3 regions of the Cobetia sp. 10Alg 146 genome follow, and region 2 is predicted to be linked to each of the others. Evidence: predicted binding sites of a transcription regulator. Region 2 holds the regulator's gene; each other region holds the start of a gene.

Region 1 (6,256 bases), on a different contig from region 2:
TGCAGGGCCACCTGACGGACCCGTCCTACTTCTCGGGCCAGAATCCGGCCTTCGGCATGCTGGGCAACCTGGTGGGTGCCTGGGGGGATCCACTGGAATATCTCGAGTACATGCAGCACGGCGGTGGTGAGGCGCTCTACAACGAGCTGGTCGAGCCCTACGGCGTGCATCTGATCGGCGCAGGCGCCACCGGGCTTGAGTCCTTCGTCTCCAAGAAGCCGGTGCGTACCGTCGATGATCTCAAGGGCCTCAAGGTGCGTGCGCCGGAAGGCATGGTCTACAACATCTTCCAGAAGGCCGGTGCAGCCCCCGTCAACCTGCCGGGCTCCGAGGTCTACACCGGTCTCGAGAAGGGCGTGATCGACGCGGCGGATTACACCGTGTTCGCCACCAATGATGACCAGGGCCTGCACAGCTTCGCCAAGTACCCGTCCTATCCGGGCTTCCACTCGCTGCCGATGGTGGCGGTGTCGATGAACAAGGACATCTGGGACGGCCTGCCGGCGGATCTCAAGGCGATCATGGAGACCGCGACTGACTCGATGGCCTACGACATGGTCTTCACCCTCAAGGCGCGTGACCTCAAGGCGGTGAGCGCGGCGCGAGCCAATCCGGATATCGAGGTGATCGACATGGCGCCGGAAGAACGCGCCAAGTTCCGTCGCATCGCCCAGCAGGAATGGAAGGTATGGGCCGAGAAGAACGAGCTGACCGGCAAGGTCTACGAGTCCGTGGTCACCTTCCTCACCGACCGCAACCTGATGTAAGCGTCCACTCGCTGTCATCGGCCGCGTGACAAGAGTCGCCGGGGCGAGACGTCGACAGGATCAAGACGATCAGGAAAGACGCGGGAGATGATGATCGGCGTGCTCACTGGGCGCGCCGATCCTCCTTGAGCAAGCCAGTTAGCAAGGAATTCGATATGGCAGAACATGATGTGGCGTCGCCGGGCCTGCCGGAGGCGTCGGATGACCACGACCCGAATCTGGGCACGCGCACGCCGCTGGACCGACTGGTCGGCAAGGGCACGCGCGCTGCGGCGTGGCTGGTATTGCTGGCGATGGCGATCAGCGTGTTCGAGGTGGTGATGCGCTATGGCCTCGACTCGCCGACCTCCTGGGTCCACGAGACGGTGATCTTTCTGGTCGCGACCAGCTTCGCGCTGGGCGGGCCGGCGGCGCTGGCCAACAACCGCCATATTCGCGTGCGTGTGCTCTACGACCTGGTCGGCACGCGCTTTCGCTACGTGCTGGACTGCTTCAATGACGTGATGACGCTCGTGTTCTGCATGGCGATGAGTTACGCAGGCTGGGTGATGTTCTGGCGCGCCTCGCACAGCCCGCTGGGCGAATGGCAGCTGGAGCGCTCCGGTACCTCGTGGAACCCGCCGTTTCCAGCGCTGACCAAGGGCGTGATCCTGTTCGCGCTGGCGGTGATGACCCTGCAGGCGCTGTGGCATCTCTACCAGACCTTCTTCTCTCCCCGTCCGCCCGAAGGGGAAAGTGACGCCGCTGCCCACACGGCACAAGAGACGCGTACCACGTCAGACAAGGAGCAGCGCTGATGGATATCGCAACGGCTACCATGCTGCTGGTCGGCGGCATCTTCGCGCTGCTGGTCACGGGCCTGCCGCTGGCCTTCGTCACCGGGCTGGTGGCATTGGCCTACACCTTCGGCTGGTTCGGCCCGATGGCGCTGCCGCTGGTCACCAGTCGTGTCTATGGCTTCGTCACCGAGTATTCGCTGGTGGCGGTGCCGATGTTCGTGTTGATGGCCTCGCTGCTGGATCGCTCCGGCATCGCCAAGGACCTGTTCAATGCCATGCGCGTGATGGCCGGACGCCTGCCGGGTGGTGTGGCGATCCAGACCATCGTGGTGGCGTTCTTCCTGGCGGCGATGTCCGGCATCATCGGCGGCGAGATCGTGCTGCTGGGGATTCTGGCGCTGCCGCAGATGCTCCGGCTCGGCTATGACAAGCACATCGCCATCGGCGTGGTGTGTGCCGGGGGCTCGCTGGGCACCATGATGCCGCCCTCCATCGTGCTGATCATCTATGGCCTGATCGCCAACCAGTCGATTGCCGATCTGTTCACCGCGGCGATCACCCCGGCCATCGTGCTGATGGCAAGCTATATCCTCTATGTGCTGATCCGCTGCCTGCGCAATCCCGCGCTGGGGCCGGTGATGCCCGAGGAGGAACGGCGTGCCAGCTTCCAGAGCAAGCGTGAGCTGCTCAAGGCCGTCGGCGTGCCGGCAATCATCGCGGGACTGGTGCTGGGTTCCATCTATGGCGGGGTGGCCTCGGTGACGGAGGCAGCGGCGATGGGCAGCTTCGGCGTGCTGGTGGCGGTGATGCTGCGGGGTGAATTCTCCATCACCCTGATGCAGCGTGCGCTGTCCCAGACCATGAACACCTGCGGCATGATCATCTGGATCGGTATCGGGGCGGCGGCGCTGGTCGGGGTCTACAACCTGATGGGCGGCAACCGCTTCGTGTCGAGCATGATTCTCGGCCTCGATATCCCGCCGCTGGCGATCATCATGGTGATGATGGCGATCCTGCTGCTGCTGGGGCTGTTCCTCGACTGGATCGGCATCGCGATGCTGACCCTGCCGATCTTCGTGCCGATCATCATCCAACTTGGCTATGACCCGGTATGGTTCGGCGTGCTGTTCGCGGTCAACATGCAGGTGTCCTTCCTGTCGCCTCCCTTCGGGCCTGCCGCCTTCTATCTGAAAGGCGTGGCACCGGAAGGCATCAGTCTCAAGGATATCTTCGTCTCGCTGCTGCCGTTCATCGCCATCCAGCTGTGCGTGCTGGCGATGTTGCTGCTGTGGCCGCAACTGTCACTGTGGCTGGTCTAGTCTCAACAGATGTTGCTGATGGCCGAAGACTCGACGCCCTCGCAGATGCGAGGGCGTCGTCGTTCGTGACGACAGGTCTGCGCTGCAATGTGGCGACGCGACATGCATCAGGGGATTTGTGCTCATTGTTGGTGCAAGCAAGCCGGCAGTGAATCAGAGTTGAGAGTTGAGAGGCCAGACTGTCATTGCGACTGCACCATCTTGGCACATTCCCTGCAATGCTCTTGGCAGGCTTGCCTGGCGCAACGAGACCGCACCGCGGGGATGCCTGGCACGCTGCAGCACTTCATGAGGAGAGTTCACATGTCAGAGACTCAAGCACCGCTGTTGTTGCTGACCGACCTGGATGGCTCGCTGCTGGACCATCACGATTACTCGCCGGGTCCGGCGCGCAGCTGGCTGACCCGCCTGCGTGCTCGCGGCGCCTGGGTCGTGCCCAATACCTCCAAGACCGCGGCTGAACTCACGCCCTTGATGCGCTCGCTGGGGCTGGCGGGTCAGCCCTGGATCGCCGAGAACGGAGGCGTCGTGGCGCTGCCGGCCTCCTGGCTCAGTGCCTATCCACTGGAGGAGGCCAGTGCCCCGGATGCGCACGGCCTGTGCCGTATCGCGGTGGCCATGCCGCGCCGCGCGATTCTCGAGGTGCTGGAGGGATTGAGGGAGGAGTTCGCCTTTGAAGGCTTTGCCGCGATGTCGGTGGCAAGAATCAGCGAGCTGACGGGGCTGGGGGAGGCGGATGCGGCGCTGGCGGGGGAGCGTGATGCCAGTGAACCGCTGGTATGGCAGGACGCGCCGGAGCGCCTCGAGGAATTCCGCACGCGCCTGGCCAGCTATGGCCTCAAGCTGACGCGGGGCGGGCGTTTCCATCATGTGACGGGCGACACTGACAAGGGGGTGGCGGCGCGCTATCTGATCGCGCGCTACCGGCTCTGTGAGCGGGTGCGTCCCTGGACACTGGGCTTCGGTGATGGCGCCAATGACCTGCCACTGCTGGCCGCGGTCGACAACGCTGTCCTGATCCCCGGCGTCGGTGATACCTCACAGCGCGATCGGGAGCTTGCCGAGTATCCGCTACTGGCGGATGAACGCCGCTGTTTTCGCGCCAATCACCCCGGGCCGCAGGGATGGGTCGAGGGATTGCGTCACTGGCTGGCCAATGGCCAGCCGGAAGAATGGACATCCAGAGGCCTGCGCGCCTGACGCCTGCCTGATGCGTGTCTTCGGTATGACAAGGAGCTGACATGAGCGATTTTTACCAGAATGGCATCATCACCAACTTCCATAACCTGACCGACCGTCCGGTGGAGGACCTTGAAGCGGATCTGATGCGCTTCTCCCGCAAGCGGCCGATGAGCCTGATTCTGCCGTCGCTGTATTCCGAGCTGGAAGGCCCCGCGCTCAAGCACATCGTCGATGAGCTGGCGCAGGTGCCGTATCTCAGCGAGATCGTGATCGGGCTGGATCGTGCCGACCGCGACCAGTTCGAGCATGCCAAGGAGTTCTTCTCTCACCTGCCACAGCATCACCGTATCCTGTGGAACGACGGGCCGCGCCTGCGTGCACTAGATGAAGAGCTGACCGAGCATGGTCTGGCACCGATGGAGGCCGGCAAGGGGCGCAACGTCTGGTATTGCTCCGGTTACGTGCAGTCATCAGGCATCGCCGAGGCGGTGGCACTGCATGACTGCGATATCGTCACCTATGATCGCGGCCTGCTAGCGCGCCTGATCTACCCGGTCGCCCATCCGCAGTTCAACTACGAATTCTGCAAGGGCTACTATTCGCGCATCGCTCAGGGCAAGCTCAATGGGCGCGTGGCACGTCTGATGGTCACGCCGTTGATCCGAGCGCTCAAGAAGGTCTATGGCCCGCTGCCGTATCTGGATTATCTCGACAGCTATCGTTATCCGCTGTCCGGTGAGTTCTCGATGCGCACCGACGTGCTGGCGGACATTCGCATCCCCAGCGACTGGGGGCTGGAGATCGGCGTGCTTTCCGAGGTGCATCGCAACTATTCCACCAAGCGTCTGTGTCAGGTGGACATCGCCGATGCCTATGATCACAAGCATCAGCCGCTGTCCGAGGAAGATGCGCTGGGCGGCCTCAATCGCATGAGTCTGGATATCGCCAAGGCCATGTATCGCAAGCTGGCGACGCTGGGGGTCGAGATTCACGGCGAGACTTTCCGCACCATCAAGGCGACCTACTATCGTATCGCGCTGGATCTGATCGAGACCTATTACAACGACGCCGTCATGAATGGCCTGACGGTGGATCGTCACAGCGAGGAAGCGGCAGTGGAGCTGTTCGCCGCCAACATCATGGATGCCGGCAGCGCCTTCCTCGACAACCCGCGTGACAAGCCCTTCATTCCGAGCTGGAACCGGGTGCAGTCCGCGGTGCCGGACCTGCTCGAGCGCATGCATGAAGCGGTGGAGCTGGACAACCAGTAACGACACCTTTCACCAACCGCTCACGTGGGTCACGCACGTTGCGGCAGACACGGGAAGGTAAAACGACAACGGGGCTGCCACTGGCAGCCCCGTTGTCGTTGGCGGGCACGTCGTCAGGTCAGACGACCTCGATGGCCGGTGGGCGCACCGACTGCTCCATCAGCCAGGCTGCCTGATAGGGGCGGCGCGCCATGGCGGGGTCGAAGGCCTTGTCATGACACAGGTGGTCGGTCAATGCGAGGCCCTGCCAGCTTTCCGGCAAGGGCAGCACACGCGGCTGATCGGTGACATTGAGAGCGAACAGCAGGCGGCGTCCCTCGTGGGTGACGCGCTCGAAGACGAAGAAGTCCGGCCCCAGGTCGAACACCTGCTGATGGGCATCGGGGTGAAAGCACGGCTCCTCGCGGCGCAGCGTCATGCGACGCTTCAAGGCATGGAAGACCTCATGGGTCGCGGTGTTGGGGCTGGACAGCAGGGCTTCCAGTTCATCGCGCTGCCACTTGCGGCGGTTGATGGCGCGCAGATGCCCGTCGCGTTCGACCCCTTCCTGGTGATTGGGGGTGGCGGTCAGTGAATGAAGATAGAGGCCGGGAATGCCCTGCAGGCTCAGCATCAGGGTCTGACTGGCGATGAAGCGCTCGATCTGCCACGGGTCCCGTCCACGCCGCGTGCCCTTGAGGGCATCGAAATAGCTGATGTTCAGCTCATAGGGGGTGTCGGCGCGTCCCGGGTTGGCGCGCATGCTGACGTAGCCACCGAAGTCGTGCACCAGTCGCACGAGGGTATCGCGCTCATGGTCCGGCAGCAGGCCTTCCAGCGCACGCACGCCGATGCCATCGTGGCTGGCCGTGAAGTTGAAGTAGCTGCATCCCGCCGGCAGAGAGGGCAGGCTGGCGGCCCACTCGGTCAGTGCACTGGCATCTCCGGAGGTCAGGGTA
Region 2 (6,256 bases):
GCTCGCTGACTGTCTGCCTGGCGCAATGCTGCCCGGTTGGTGGGCGAGTTGAGCAGTTCCGCCACCTGGCCGAGCAGAGTGAGATGGGTGTCATCTGCCTCCTCGGGGACCAGCAGCACGAACAGCAGATCGATGGGTTCGCCATCGATGGCGTCAAAGTCGATGGGGTCACCGAGCTTCATGAACGCCGCGATGGGGGTCTTGCAGTGTGGACTGCGTGCATGTGGCACGGCCACGCCGTGGCCGATGCCCGTCGAACCCAGTCTCTCGCGCCCGATCAGGCGCGAGAAGACTTCTTGGCTGTCCAGGCTGGGAATGTTCTGAGCAATGAAGGTGCTGAAGAATTCCAGCACCCGCTTCTTGCTCCCCCCGGGGACGCCGTAGAGCGTGCGCTCGGGGGGAAGGATCTGATCAAGTGTCATGGCAGAAGGTCAACGGGTCCCGGTGCCCTGAGAGCGAGCCTGGGACTTTTCCTTGTGTTTGACCAGCTGGCGGTCCAGCTTGTCGGCGAGCGCGTCGATGGCAGCGTACATGTTGGGGTCTTCTGCCAGGGCATGGAGGTCGGCGCCAGCGGCGTGCAGGGTGCAGGCAGCCTGTTGGCGTTCCTTCTCGATCGACAGTGTCACCTGAACATTGGTGATGTTGTCGTAATGCCGTTCGAGGCGAGCGAGCTTCTCGTTGACATAATCGCGGAGAGGATCGGTGAGTTCCACATGATGCCCGGTGATATTCACTTGCATGGACACGCTCCTTTATCCAGCGGGTTGCCTTTGAATTGTAACCCTTTTTGACTGCGAGCAAACCCTGATTGAACGCGCGGCCACTTTCTGACTCCGGCCATGGTCTCGTGGCGATCATCTGCTGGCGAGAGCGGCGGTGCCGGTGTACCGAGCGTCTACCCCGACAATGCCCAAGCTTTGAACAAAGATCAACGCTGCGCTGCATCGTGGGGCAAGGCTTGTCTTCAACCCAGCGAGGGATATCAGCAGGTTCTTCATGAGCATCGCCTCGCATCACGGACGGAATGGGGCTCGAGAAACCGGCCGTTTGTGGCCAATGTCAGCATTTACGTCGACGTTCGTGTGGCAGGAGTCGGTGGCGACCCCTGGCTATCTGTCCGTGGGATGTGAGGGAAAAAGAAAGCACTCTGGAGAAAAGTGGCTGGAAAAATAGGCAATTGGGGCGTGAAGTCACTCACGCAGTCGCAAGGACAGGCATTGCCAACCGGTATTCAGACGACCGATTGGCAGATGATGCCAGGATGGCAGGTGCAAGGGGGCGAGCTTCAGCGCTCCGACGTGTGGAGCCCGCTGGCCTGCGGGTATCCGTTGTCGAGACTCACGCCAAGCGCTTGCGCTCGCTGGAGGAGGGGATGCCCATGGCCTCGCGATACTTGGCGACCGTCCGGCGCGCTACCTCGATGCCATCACTGGCCAGCAGATCCACCAGGCGTGAGTCGGACAATGGCTTGCGCGCCGGTTCTTCCGAGATCAGCTTGCGAATGCGCGCACGGATCGCGGTGCTGGAGTGCGCGTCACCGTTGCCGCTGCCACCCACCTGACTCGAGAAGAAGAACTTGAGTTCGAACACGCCTCTCGGGGTGTGGATATATTTCTGGGTGGTCACCCGCGAGATGGTGGATTCGTGCATCTCGACCACTTCCGCGATGTTGGCAAGGATCAGCGGCTTCATGCCTTCTTCCCCCTGCTCGAGGAAGTCGATCTGGCGCGCCATGATCTCGCGGCCCACCTTGAGCAGGGTGTCATTGCGTGAGGACAGGCTCTTCATCAGCCAGCGGGCTTCCTGAAGATTGTCCTTGAGGAAGGTGTTGTCCGCGGACTTGTCGGCCCGCTTGATGAGGGCGGCATATTCCGGCTGGATACGCAGCTTGGGCAGCGCTTCCGGGTTGAGTTCGACCTGCCAGCCGTGACGCGTATGACGGACCAGCAGGTCCGGGATGACGTAATCACTGGCAGGCTCGCCCCAGGCGGACGCCGGGCGCGGGTCGAGCGCCCGTACCAGACGAATGACGTGATCCAGCTCATCATCATCCAGGCTCAGGCGACGCTTGAGCAGCTTGCGATCGTCATTGCCCAGTGCCTCGAGGAATTGCCGCACCAGACGGCGGGCCTGGGCCAGCAGCGGCAGATCGTCCGGCAGCAGGGCCAGCTGAAGCAGCAGACATTCGCGCAGGTCTCGAGCGAACACACCGGTGGGATCGAACTGCTGAAGGCGCAGCAGGACCTGCTCGAGTTCCGACGCCTTGAGGCCGGGCAGTCCCTGACCTCGCAGGCCATCGACCAGTTCGTCCAGGCTCATGCTCAGGTAGCCGGCCCCATCCACCGCATCGATCAGACTCTCCGCCATCTGCCGTTCACGCGCATCGAGGTCCGTCATCGCCAGCTGCCAGCGCAGATGGTCCTGCAGGCTTTCGACACTGGTGTTGCGATCGAAGTCCGGCCCGTCCTCGCTCGAGCTTCCGCTGCCGGAACTGGTCAGGCTGCCTGCGTGATCCTGGTAGAGGTCCGACCAGTCACTGTCGAGAGGGTATTCTTCAGGAATCTCGCTGTTGGTCTCGGAGGTGGAGATCTCGCTCTTGTCCTGTGTCTCCGCGACATCCAGCGACTCGTATTCCTCGTCAAGCTCCAGCATGGGGTTTGACTCAAGCGCCTGCTGTATCTCCTGACGCAGGTCCAGCGTCGACAACTGCAGCAGCTGGATCGCTTGCTGAAGTTGCGGGGTCATGGTCAGGGAAGTGCCGAGTCGAAGCTGCAAGGTGGGTTTCATGGGGTCTGTCATTCACGGCAAAGGAACGTGCATCTACGCTATACCGTGGGTCGGGGCACTGACAAGGGGCAGTCGAGAATATTCAAGCAACTTGCATGCCATGTTGCCACCAAGGTGGTATGGACGTCATGCATTCGAGTGAGGTGTGGCAGAGCAGGAGGGTTCACGGGGAGATCACGCAAGCGCCTGTCGAGGCGCTTGCGTGAGGGGGCGGGGAACGAGGCCCCGACAGTGAAGCAGGAAGTGGCGGGTGCTGGAGGGTGCTGGTGAGAGCAGAAGAGGTCGGACGGCTCTCGTCAGGCTGACGGCTCTTACCAGGCTGACGGCTCTTACCAGGCTGACGGCACTCTCGGGCTAGAGCTTGAACTCATGGCCCAGGTAGACATCACGCACCTGCTGGTTGGCGAGGATGGTGTCGGCGTCGCCATGCGCGATGATCTGGCCATCGCCCACGATGTAGGCGGTATCGCAGATGTCGAGTGTCTCGCGCACGTTGTGATCGGTGATCAGCACCCCGATGCCGCGGTCACGCAGCTGGCGCACGATGCTCTTGATCTCGCCCACCGAGATGGGGTCCACGCCGGCAAACGGCTCATCGAGCAGCACGAAGTCTGGCTCGGTGGCCAGTGCGCGAGCGATCTCCACGCGGCGGCGCTCCCCGCCGGAAAGGCTCATGCCGGCACTGTCACGAATATGCGTGATGCTGAACTCGTTGAGCAGCTCCTCCAGGCGTGCCTTGCGTCCGTTGCGATCCAGGTCCTTGCGCGTCTCGAGGATCGCCATGATGTTGTCGGATACCGAGAGCTTGCGGAAGATCGAGGCTTCCTGGGGCAGATAGCCGATGCCGGCGCGAGCCCGCTGATGCATGGCGGCGCCGGACAGGTCGTGGTCATCGATGGTCACGCTACCGGCATCCGAGCGCACGAGGCCGACGATCATGTAGAACGAGGTCGTCTTGCCGGCCCCGTTGGGGCCCAGCAGGCCTACGATGTCACCCTGGCGGATTTCCAGCGAGATGTCCTTGACGACCTTGCGACCCTTGTAGGCCTTGGCCAGATGACGAGCGCTGAGAGTACGTGGGCTGGCAGCAGTCATGCTCATTGATCCTTGCTGGCATTGGCGCCACGTGGCGTCAGGGTCATGTGGACGCGTGACCCCTCGGAGGATGAGGCATCGCTGCCATTGCTGGCATTGACCTGGCGCTTGTCCAGGAAGTATTCCACGTAGCCACCTTCGAAGGTGTCGTCGCCTTTCTCCAGACGGGCATCGCCGACCAGTTCCACCCGACGCTCCAGCGCGTGGTAGCGAATGGTATTCGCCCAGCCCTTGACCAGTCGCTCGTCGGTATCGGGTTTCTGCTCCATGTAGGCGCGCTGGCCGGTGGCCTTGACCAGGGAAATCTCGCCGCTGTCGGCGCGACTGATGTCCACGCGCGCGGCATCCAGCTTCATGCTGCCCTGGCGCATTTCCACGCGACCGGTATAGGTGGCCGTGCCGGCCTTGTCATCCAGTGACAGTGAGTCGGCGGCAATGTTGATCGGCTGGTTGGCATCGCTGTCCAGCGCCAGTGCGGTCGGGGAAAGCGTCGTCATGCCAAGTGCCAGGCCAAGGGCCATGACACCGGGTCTGAGTGTCTGGCGCCAGACCGTCAAGGGCGTGAGAGTCGTTGAAGTCATGGAGTGCTCCTTGGCAGAACTGGTAAGGCTTCACGATCACTCAGGCCATCGTGAAGCGGAAATCGGGGAGAGAGGATTCGGCGCATGCAGGGGCGCGCTCACTGATCCTGGGCCGGCGCGGCATCGAAGGTGCTGGAGACGCGGCCATCATCGTCACGGGTGGTGTCATTGCCGGTGTCGAGAGTCTCGGCTTCCCGAGCGGCATCGCTCTTGCCCTTGCCGGGTTGCAGGGTGCTGCGGACGCGGCCTTCCAGCTGGGCGGAATCCTGAGAGAGGTCAGCGCTGAAGCGGTCACTCTCGACGCGTTGACCATTCTGGGTGATCACCACCGGCACGTCACTCCAGGCACGGTTCTGCTCACGACTGTAATGCAGCACGTCGGTGTCCAGTGTCCAGGCATCCGAAGGCTGGCGCAGTCGGGCATTGCCTTCGAGAGTGAAGGTGTCGCCGCCGGCGCTCAACACGCCACTGTCACCCGTGGCGTACCAGCGACGGTCTTCGCTGTCGTTGGTCCGGATCTTCGGTGCCTGCGCACGCGTCACGTCATCGCCTGGCGTGTGTTCGATGTGCGGGGAGGTCATCGACTGGATCGACACTCCCCGCGCATCGAAGCGCGTCATGTCAGCCCCCTCGAGATAGTAATCCGGCTCATCACTGCTGGCGTCGACATCCACTGTCGACTCCAGACTGTTGCGCTGCTCGATCAGGGCCATGACGCCGCCGACCAGCAGGAGCAGCAGCATCAGCCACAGGCGCGGAGAGGGACGGGGCAGACGTGGCATCAGGCGCGCGACTCCTGCAGATAGGTATCCAGCACCGAGGCCCAGTGGCCCTGTGCCTTGAGCAGCAGATCACAGATCTCGCGCACGGCACCATCACCGCCCTGACGCGTGGTCACCCAATTGGCTTCACTCATCACATAGGGCATGGCGTTGGGAACGCTGACCCCCAGACCGACGCGACGGATGGCTTCGCGATCCGGCAGGTCATCTCCGCAGTAGGCCACGTCATCCAGCGCGATATCGTGCTCGCGACACAGGTTGGTCAGCGCGACCAGCTTGTCCTCGCGGCCCTGAATGACGTCCTGGATACCCAGCTCCTTGGCGCGACGTTCCACCATCGGCGAGCTGCGACCCGTGATCAAGGCGACCCGGATACCGCTGCGCAGGATCAGCTTGAGGCCGTGGCCATCCTGGACATGGAAGCTCTTGGTTTCCACGCCATTGGCATCGTAGTGCAGCCGGTTGTCCGTCAGCACGCCGTCCACATCCAGCGCCAGCAGGCGCACGCGACGTGAGCGGTCGATGATGTCCTGGGGGTAGTCCTCCGCCAGGGAAGTGATGTCATTCATGGTCTTTCTCCTCGCATTCCGTGCATGCGTGACGCATTCCTGTAGGCGACGACCGCCAACGGCTGCGTGCTGCCCTCGCCAGACTCACGGGACTGTCGTGCAGAGACAGCAATCCCGCGGGGGAGTTCAGATCACGCCGCTGGCCAGCAGGCCGTGCATGTGGATGGCGCCGATCGGGTGCTCATCCTCGTCACAGACTACCAGAACGCTGATGCGGTTTTCTTCCATGATGCGCACCGCCTCGGCGGCCAGCATGCTGGAACGGATGGTCTTGCCACCGCGCGTCATGACGTCATCGACCTTGAGCGCACGCAGATCGCCGTGCTGGTCCAGGGTGCGGCGCAGATCCCCATCGGTATAGACGCCGACCAGATGCTCGTCCTCGTCGATCACGCAGGTGAACCCCATGCCCTGGCGGGTGATCTCGAGCAGCGCATCGCGC
Region 3 (6,256 bases), on a different contig from region 2:
CAAGGATCTCTCCCATGAGAGTGCCGACGACATCAAGCAGCGCTTCACTGGCCTGAATCACTGAAGTCGGTGACATGACAGCAGGGCGTTACACGGCCTGCTGAATCTGAAAGCACCGTCAGCGGACTCGCTGGCGGTGCTTGTGCGTTGGCGTCATGCAATATGGAGGGTAAGTGAGTGCTTGCGTACCTGCGGCCATGCTGCTTCATGGTCACGGTACCTGATGCATCTCGATCTCGTCGCTGCGTGAGGCGGAGCCACTCAGGGTGCGGCAGCTCGTCACGAACTCGCGCATGGCCTGGGTAATGAAGCGGTCGCGATGATGGACGAAGCGATAGGCGCGAGTCAGTTCCAGCCATGGGGTAGGCAGCTCGACCAGGCTACCGCGCCGGAAGGCGTCTCGTAGCGCCAGTCGTGAAACGCAGCCGATCCCCAGGCCAGCCTCCACCGCGCGCTTTATCCCCTCGGTGTGCTCCAGTTCCATCATGATGTCGAGTCGCTGGGCCACGCTGTCCGAGGGGCTCTCGAGGTGTGGGCGCAGTGCCTGTTCGAAGGTGCTGCGGGTGCCAGAGCCCCGTTCACGCATGATCCAGCGCGCCTCCAGCAGACGTGCGAGCGTCAACTCTCCTCGGGCCAGAGGATGCGAGGGAGCGCAGAAGATGCTCAGGCGATCACTTACCCAGTGCGTGGCTTCCAGCAATGGGTGCTCCACCTCGCCTTCCACCAGCCCGATATCGAGCTCGAAATGCGCTAGCTTCTCGATCAGCTGGTGGGTGTTGAGGACATGCAGCTCCACACGGCTGGCCGGATGATGCTCGAGGAAGCTGCCGACGATCTGGGGCGCCAGGTAGTTGCCGATGGTCAGGGTGGCGCCGATTTCCAGTGAACCGGTGGCATCCTGCTGGCCGAGCAGCTGCTCGAGTTCTTCCGCCTGATCCAGCAAGGCGATGGCCTTGGGAAGCAGTTCGCGGCCAAGGCCATTGAGGCGCAGGCGTTTGCCATGCCGGTCGAACAGGCGACAGTCGAACTGGCGCTCCAGTTCGGCCAAGGCCGTGCTGGCGGCGGACTGTGACATCGCGAGGCTTTCGGCTGCCAGCGAGACGTTGTCGTGGCGTGCCACGGCAACGAAGACCGCCAGTTGTCGCAGGCTGTAACGCATTCCGCCTCCTTGTGCATGCAGGCAGTGTCGAGAGGAGCTCGCTGGCCAGCGCAACACCCGGTTCGCGCTGCAATGTGAAGCAGGCCATTGCCGGGCTTGTAATGCGATTCATTCGCAATCAATATTGATAGTCTGGATAACCTATATCCAGATAAACCATTTAACGCATAACCCAACAGTGACTACAATCGCTGCATAGTTCATTGGGTCATAAGCTGTTATTTGCTTATTCCATAATAGAATACTTGATTTCAAGGGGCGCGACCCCGGGAGGCCACCAGGTGAGCAGTCTGACCACTACCGAAGTCATCGACGTCCATCATTGGAACGACTCGCTGTTCAGCTTCCGCACCCAGCGGGAAGACAGCCTGCGCTTCAAGAATGGCCAGTTCGTGATGATCGGCCTGGAAGTCGAAGGCAAGCCGCTGATGCGCGCCTACTCGATCGCCAGCCCGAACTACGAAGAGCATCTGGAGTTCTTCTCCATCAAGGTGCAGGACGGCCCGCTGACCTCGCGCCTTCAGCACCTCAAGCCGGGTGACCAGATCATGGTCTCGCGCAAGCCCACCGGAACGCTGGTGCTGGACGATCTGCTGCCGGGCGAGAATCTTTACCTGTTCTCCACCGGAACTGGCCTGGCGCCCTTCCTGAGCGTGATTCAGGACCCGGAGACCTATGAGCGCTATGACAAGATCATCCTGATGCACGGCGTGCGCCATGTCTCCGAGCTGGCCTATGCCGACATGATCGCGGAAGAGCTGCCCAAGCACGAGTATCTTGGGGAAGAGATCGCCGAGAAGCTGATCTACTACCCGACCGTGACGCGCGAGGAGTTCCGCAACCAGGGCCGCATCACGGATCTGGTCGAGAATGGCAAGCTGTTCGAGGACATCGGCCTGCCGCCGCTGGACCCGAAGCGTGACCGCGCGATGATCTGCGGCTCGCCGGCGATGCTCGACGATATCAGCGCCATGCTGGATGCCCGTGGCTTCGCCATCTCGCCGAAGATGGGTGTGCCGGGTGACTATGTGATCGAGCGTGCCTTTGTCGAGAAGTGAGCGTGTTGAGAAGTGAGCGTGTCGAGAAGTGAGCGTGTCGAGACGTAAGCATGTCGAGAAGTGATGCCCTGAGCATGAACCACGAGCATCACGCATGAACGGCACGTGCTGAAACGAAAAAACCGCAGGCCAATGGCCTGCGGTTTTTTGTGTGCTCATGTCACCCGTCGGGGCAGCACGTCATCGCCAGGGCTTGCGCCAGGGGCTTAGACGGCGTCCTTGCCGGTCTCGCCGGTACGGATGCGAATGACCTGCTCCAGCGGCGAGACGAAGATCTTGCCGTCGCCGATCTTGCCGGTGTTGGCGACATTGGTGATCGCCTCGATCACGGAATCGATCATGGCGTCATCCACGGCGACCTCGAGCTTCACCTTGGGAAGGAAGTCGACCACATACTCGGCACCCCGATACAGCTCCGTGTGGCCCTTCTGGCGGCCAAAACCCTTGACCTCGGTCACGGTGATACCCTGGACGCCAATCTCGGACAGGGATTCGCGTACGTCGTCGAGCTTGAATGGCTTGATGATGGCAGTGACCAGTTTCATCGTCTCTCTCCTTGGGTGATGGTGCGGGTGGCGTTGCTGCTCGCCACGCCAGCCCCTATTGCTCAAGCATACACCGCTTATCCGGTCAGGAAAAAAGACTCCCGCCAGGTGGCGGGAGTCTTTGGGTGTCGCGTGAGTCTCGATCCTTGATTACTTGCGGCTGGAGGTGAATTCCGGATACGCCTCCATGCCACATTCCGCCAGATCGACGCCTTCGTACTCTTCCTCTTCGCTGACGCGCAGTCCCATGATGGTCTTGATGACCAGCCAGACCACGAAGCTTGCGATGAATACCCAGGCGAAGATGGACACGGCGCCCAGCAGCTGTGCGGAGAAGGTGGCATCGTCATTGGTCAGCGGCACTGCCATCAGACCCCAGAGACCGACTACACCGTGGACGGAGATGGCACCGACCGGGTCGTCGAGCTTGAGCTTGTCGAGGCCGACGATGGAGAACACCACCAGCAGGCCACCGACGGCGCCGATCAGGGTGGCAGCACCGACACTCGGTGCCAGCGGACCAGCGGTGATGGCGACCAGGCCAGCCAGGGCGCCGTTGAGGGCCATGGTCAGGTCAGCCTTGCGGAACCACAGGCGGGCGAGGATCAGGGCAGCGATGACACCCCCGCAGGCAGCGGCGTTGGTGTTGACGAAGACCTGAGCGACCGCGTTGGCTTCATCGATGTTGGACAGCACCAGCTCGGAGCCGCCGTTGAAGCCCAGCCATCCCAGCCACAGGATGAAGGTGCCCAGGGTCGCCAGCGGCAGGTTGGAGCCCGGGATGGCGTTGATCTCACCGTTCTTGCCGTACTTGCCCTTGCGAGCCCCCAGCAGCAGCACGCCAGCCAGTGCGGCGGAAGCGCCTGCCATGTGCACGATGCCGGAGCCGGCGAAGTCACTGAAGCCCGCTTCGCTCAGGAAGCCGCCACCCCAGGTCCAGTAACCCTGGACCGGGTAGATGACGCCCGTCATGACCACGGCGAAGGCCAGGAAGGCCCACAGCTTCATGCGCTCGGCGACTGCACCGGAGACGATGGACATGGCGGTCGCCACGAACACCACCTGGAAGAAGAAGTCGGAACGCGCGCTGTAGTAGATGTCGCCACCGGAAGCGAGCGCTTCCTCAGCGGTATTCTCGGCGCCGATCAAGAAGCCCAGGCTCGGCAGGAAGCCGCCTTCGGCGCTTGAGTACATGATGTGGTAACCGACCACCATGTACATGGTGCAGGCGATGGCGAACAGCGCCACGTTCTTGGTCAGGATCTCGGTAGTGTTCTTGGCGCGTACCAGGCCAGCTTCCAGCATGGCAAAGCCGGCAGCCATCCACAGCACCAGGGCGCCACAGACCAGGAAATAGAAGGTATCAAGTGCGTACTTGACCTCGATGATCTCGTTCATGCGGGATTCTCCTTTATTATTGTGCGCGGGGCTCAGACAGCATCGGCGCCGCGTTCACCGGTACGGATACGGATCACGTCATCCAGCGGGGTGACGAACAGCTTGCCGTCGCCGATCTTGCCGCTGTTGGCTGCCTGGGTGATGGCGTCCAGCACCGTTTCCACACTGCTGTCATCAACAGCTACTTCAATCTTGACCTTGGGAAGGAAGTCGACGACATACTCGGCGCCGCGATACAGCTCGGTGTGGCCCTTCTGTCGCCCGAAGCCCTTCACTTCCGTGACCGTGATGCCTTGCACGCCGTTGTCGGCCAGCGCTTCACGCACGTCGTCCAGCTTGAAGGGTTTGATGATGGCGGTGATCAGTTTCATGTGCTGCCCCCGTTTGCTACCGCAATGATCTGTCATGTTGAGTGCGGCCAATCAGACACTGCTGGTGGCCTGTTCCTGACAAGTGCATCGCACGAGGTATGCCATGAGGTTAAAAAATCTTTAAATTCATCTAGTTGTGCTGAGGGAAAAAGCAGCTCCGCAGCAAGGCCAAAAATGACGGCAAGGAGAACGCCATGGCGATGCACCGCTTTGGTGCCTGAATTGCGGCTTTCGAGGTAGGAGATAGCGCTAATATGGTGCACAAGGGCCGGTGCCTGCCGTCGGTTGCGAGAGATTCGGGGTCGAGACATGCGTCAGGCCAGCGGGTTGCGTATCCTTGCAACATGACATGATGTCCCCCACGTTTCGGGGAGATCCTTTTCTCTGACCGACAGCCCCATGATGGGCCCGTCGGCTTGCAATGGCTGAGGTGGAGCATGTTCAAGAACGACGTCATCGGGCGTATGGCCCAGCAGATCGGTGAGCGCCTCCAGGACGCCTCGCACGGCCCGGAAGAGCTGCAGAAGTCCGTACAGGGCGTGATGCGCAGCGCCTTTGATCGCATGGAACTGGTGTCGCGCGAGGACTTCGACATCATGATGGATGTGCTGACGCGGACTCGCGGGCGTGTGGAGTCGCTGGAGAAGCAGGTCATCGCACTTGAGGCGCTGCTGGAGAAGCAGGGACTGGTGGCGGGTGCTGCGTCGACCACCGAGCCTGCCGTGGCGGTGGACGATGAGGGAGAGGCCGCGCTGGCAAAGCGGGAAGCCGCCAGCCACGCCGAGGAGATCGAGCGTCAACGCGACGCCTGAATGGCATGCTGCCAAAAAAACCGCCACACCCGTCGAGGTGTGGCGGTTTTTTTGTGTCCGTCGCATGAGGCGGGTGCCGGGCAGGTCAGACCGTCTGTGGACGAGATCCCATCAACCAGCGAACCAGGCCCACCAGAGATGCCACGATCCAGAACACCTCGATCACGAAGCTGGCGAGATTGAAGTTGATGCACAGGCTGATCAACAAGAGGATCGCCCCGCTCAGATTCATGAGGTTATAGGCCAGGCTGCGTGCATCGAGCCTGCCAATCTGCAGCAGAAAGAAGGCACCGACCACCAGAGAGGTGCCGAGCATGCCGATGATGTCCGCCATGGGTGCCAGCGAGGCAAGCATGTCTTGCATGAGGTGTTACTCCTGAAACAAGCCGAAGTCGTCCTGAATGGCTGGCCCTTTCCGTGGGTTGGACGATTCTCTGCCACCCTTGGGTGGCCTCCTTGAGACAGCTTGGCGGTTGTATCAGCAGGGCCGAGACAACCGATCAAATATACCAGCAGTCCCCCTCTTGAGGCACTCCTGTAGCGCCTGGAGTACCGCCTTGTATGTTCCATGAGCACTCTTCTGGTGCAGGCCCGAGGGCTGGTGATCCGTCAGGTGCTCCATGTCGCCAACTTCGTGAAATATCTGCTAGAACGCGCGCTATTTCATGGAAAAAGCCGGTTGATGGGCTATTTTCAACGTTCAGTCCGCATGAATGTCTCGAGCTGAGCAGACACGGCAGTCAGTCCGGCGCATCGATGGAGGCTGGCATTTGGTGGGGCCTGCGTGACTCTCGGGAAAGGCACTCCCTTCCCCCGCGCCTCTTCTCTTGAGCCCAGCCTCCTGAGTCATGCCAGGGCGTTTCTCCATTCACTTCTTCATGAACATCTCCGTGAACTACTTCGTGAAGTTCTT

Evidence for each region. Region 2 encodes sigma-54, which starts transcription at its own class of promoters, with help from an activator protein. Its sites were predicted from a motif close to TGGCACNNNNNTTGCTNT; they were not measured.
Region 1: the regulator sigma-54 is predicted to act here: its motif matches at 3,068-3,085, upstream of QD172_RS07330 (HAD-IIB family hydrolase).
Region 3: the regulator sigma-54 is predicted to act here: its motif matches at 4,618-4,635, upstream of QD172_RS11040 (P-II family nitrogen regulator).

What each region holds. Positions count from the first base shown of each region.
Region 1 is NZ_JARWKT010000003.1:298,723-304,978, reverse strand. Features, by position in the region: gene QD172_RS07345 (TRAP transporter substrate-binding protein) at 1-767, shown strand, start outside; gene QD172_RS07340 (TRAP transporter small permease) at 923-1,564, shown strand; gene QD172_RS07335 (TRAP transporter large permease subunit) at 1,564-2,865, shown strand; gene QD172_RS07330 (HAD-IIB family hydrolase) at 3,169-4,065, shown strand; gene QD172_RS07325 (glycosyl transferase) at 4,107-5,318, shown strand; gene QD172_RS07320 (sugar phosphorylase) at 5,437-6,256, opposite strand, start outside.
Region 2 is NZ_JARWKT010000002.1:568,366-574,621, reverse strand. Features, by position in the region: gene QD172_RS05470 (PTS sugar transporter subunit IIA) at 1-422, opposite strand, end outside; gene raiA (ribosome-associated translation inhibitor RaiA) at 432-740, opposite strand; gene QD172_RS05460 (RNA polymerase factor sigma-54) at 1,339-2,787, opposite strand; gene lptB (LPS export ABC transporter ATP-binding protein) at 3,142-3,888, opposite strand; gene lptA (lipopolysaccharide transport periplasmic protein LptA) at 3,885-4,463, opposite strand; gene lptC (LPS export ABC transporter periplasmic protein LptC) at 4,562-5,245, opposite strand; gene QD172_RS05440 (HAD hydrolase family protein) at 5,245-5,814, opposite strand; gene QD172_RS05435 (KpsF/GutQ family sugar-phosphate isomerase) at 5,941-6,256, opposite strand, start outside.
Region 3 is NZ_JARWKT010000005.1:222,383-228,638, forward strand. Features, by position in the region: gene QD172_RS11015 (host attachment protein) at 1-64, shown strand, start outside; gene QD172_RS11020 (LysR family transcriptional regulator) at 212-1,159, opposite strand; gene QD172_RS11025 (ferredoxin--NADP reductase) at 1,441-2,217, shown strand; gene glnK (P-II family nitrogen regulator) at 2,424-2,762, opposite strand; gene QD172_RS11035 (ammonium transporter) at 2,913-4,160, opposite strand; gene QD172_RS11040 (P-II family nitrogen regulator) at 4,193-4,531, opposite strand; gene QD172_RS11045 (accessory factor UbiK family protein) at 4,969-5,343, shown strand; gene QD172_RS11050 (hypothetical protein) at 5,429-5,707, opposite strand; gene QD172_RS11055 (hypothetical protein) at 5,912-6,070, shown strand; gene QD172_RS11060 (hypothetical protein) at 6,234-6,256, shown strand, end outside.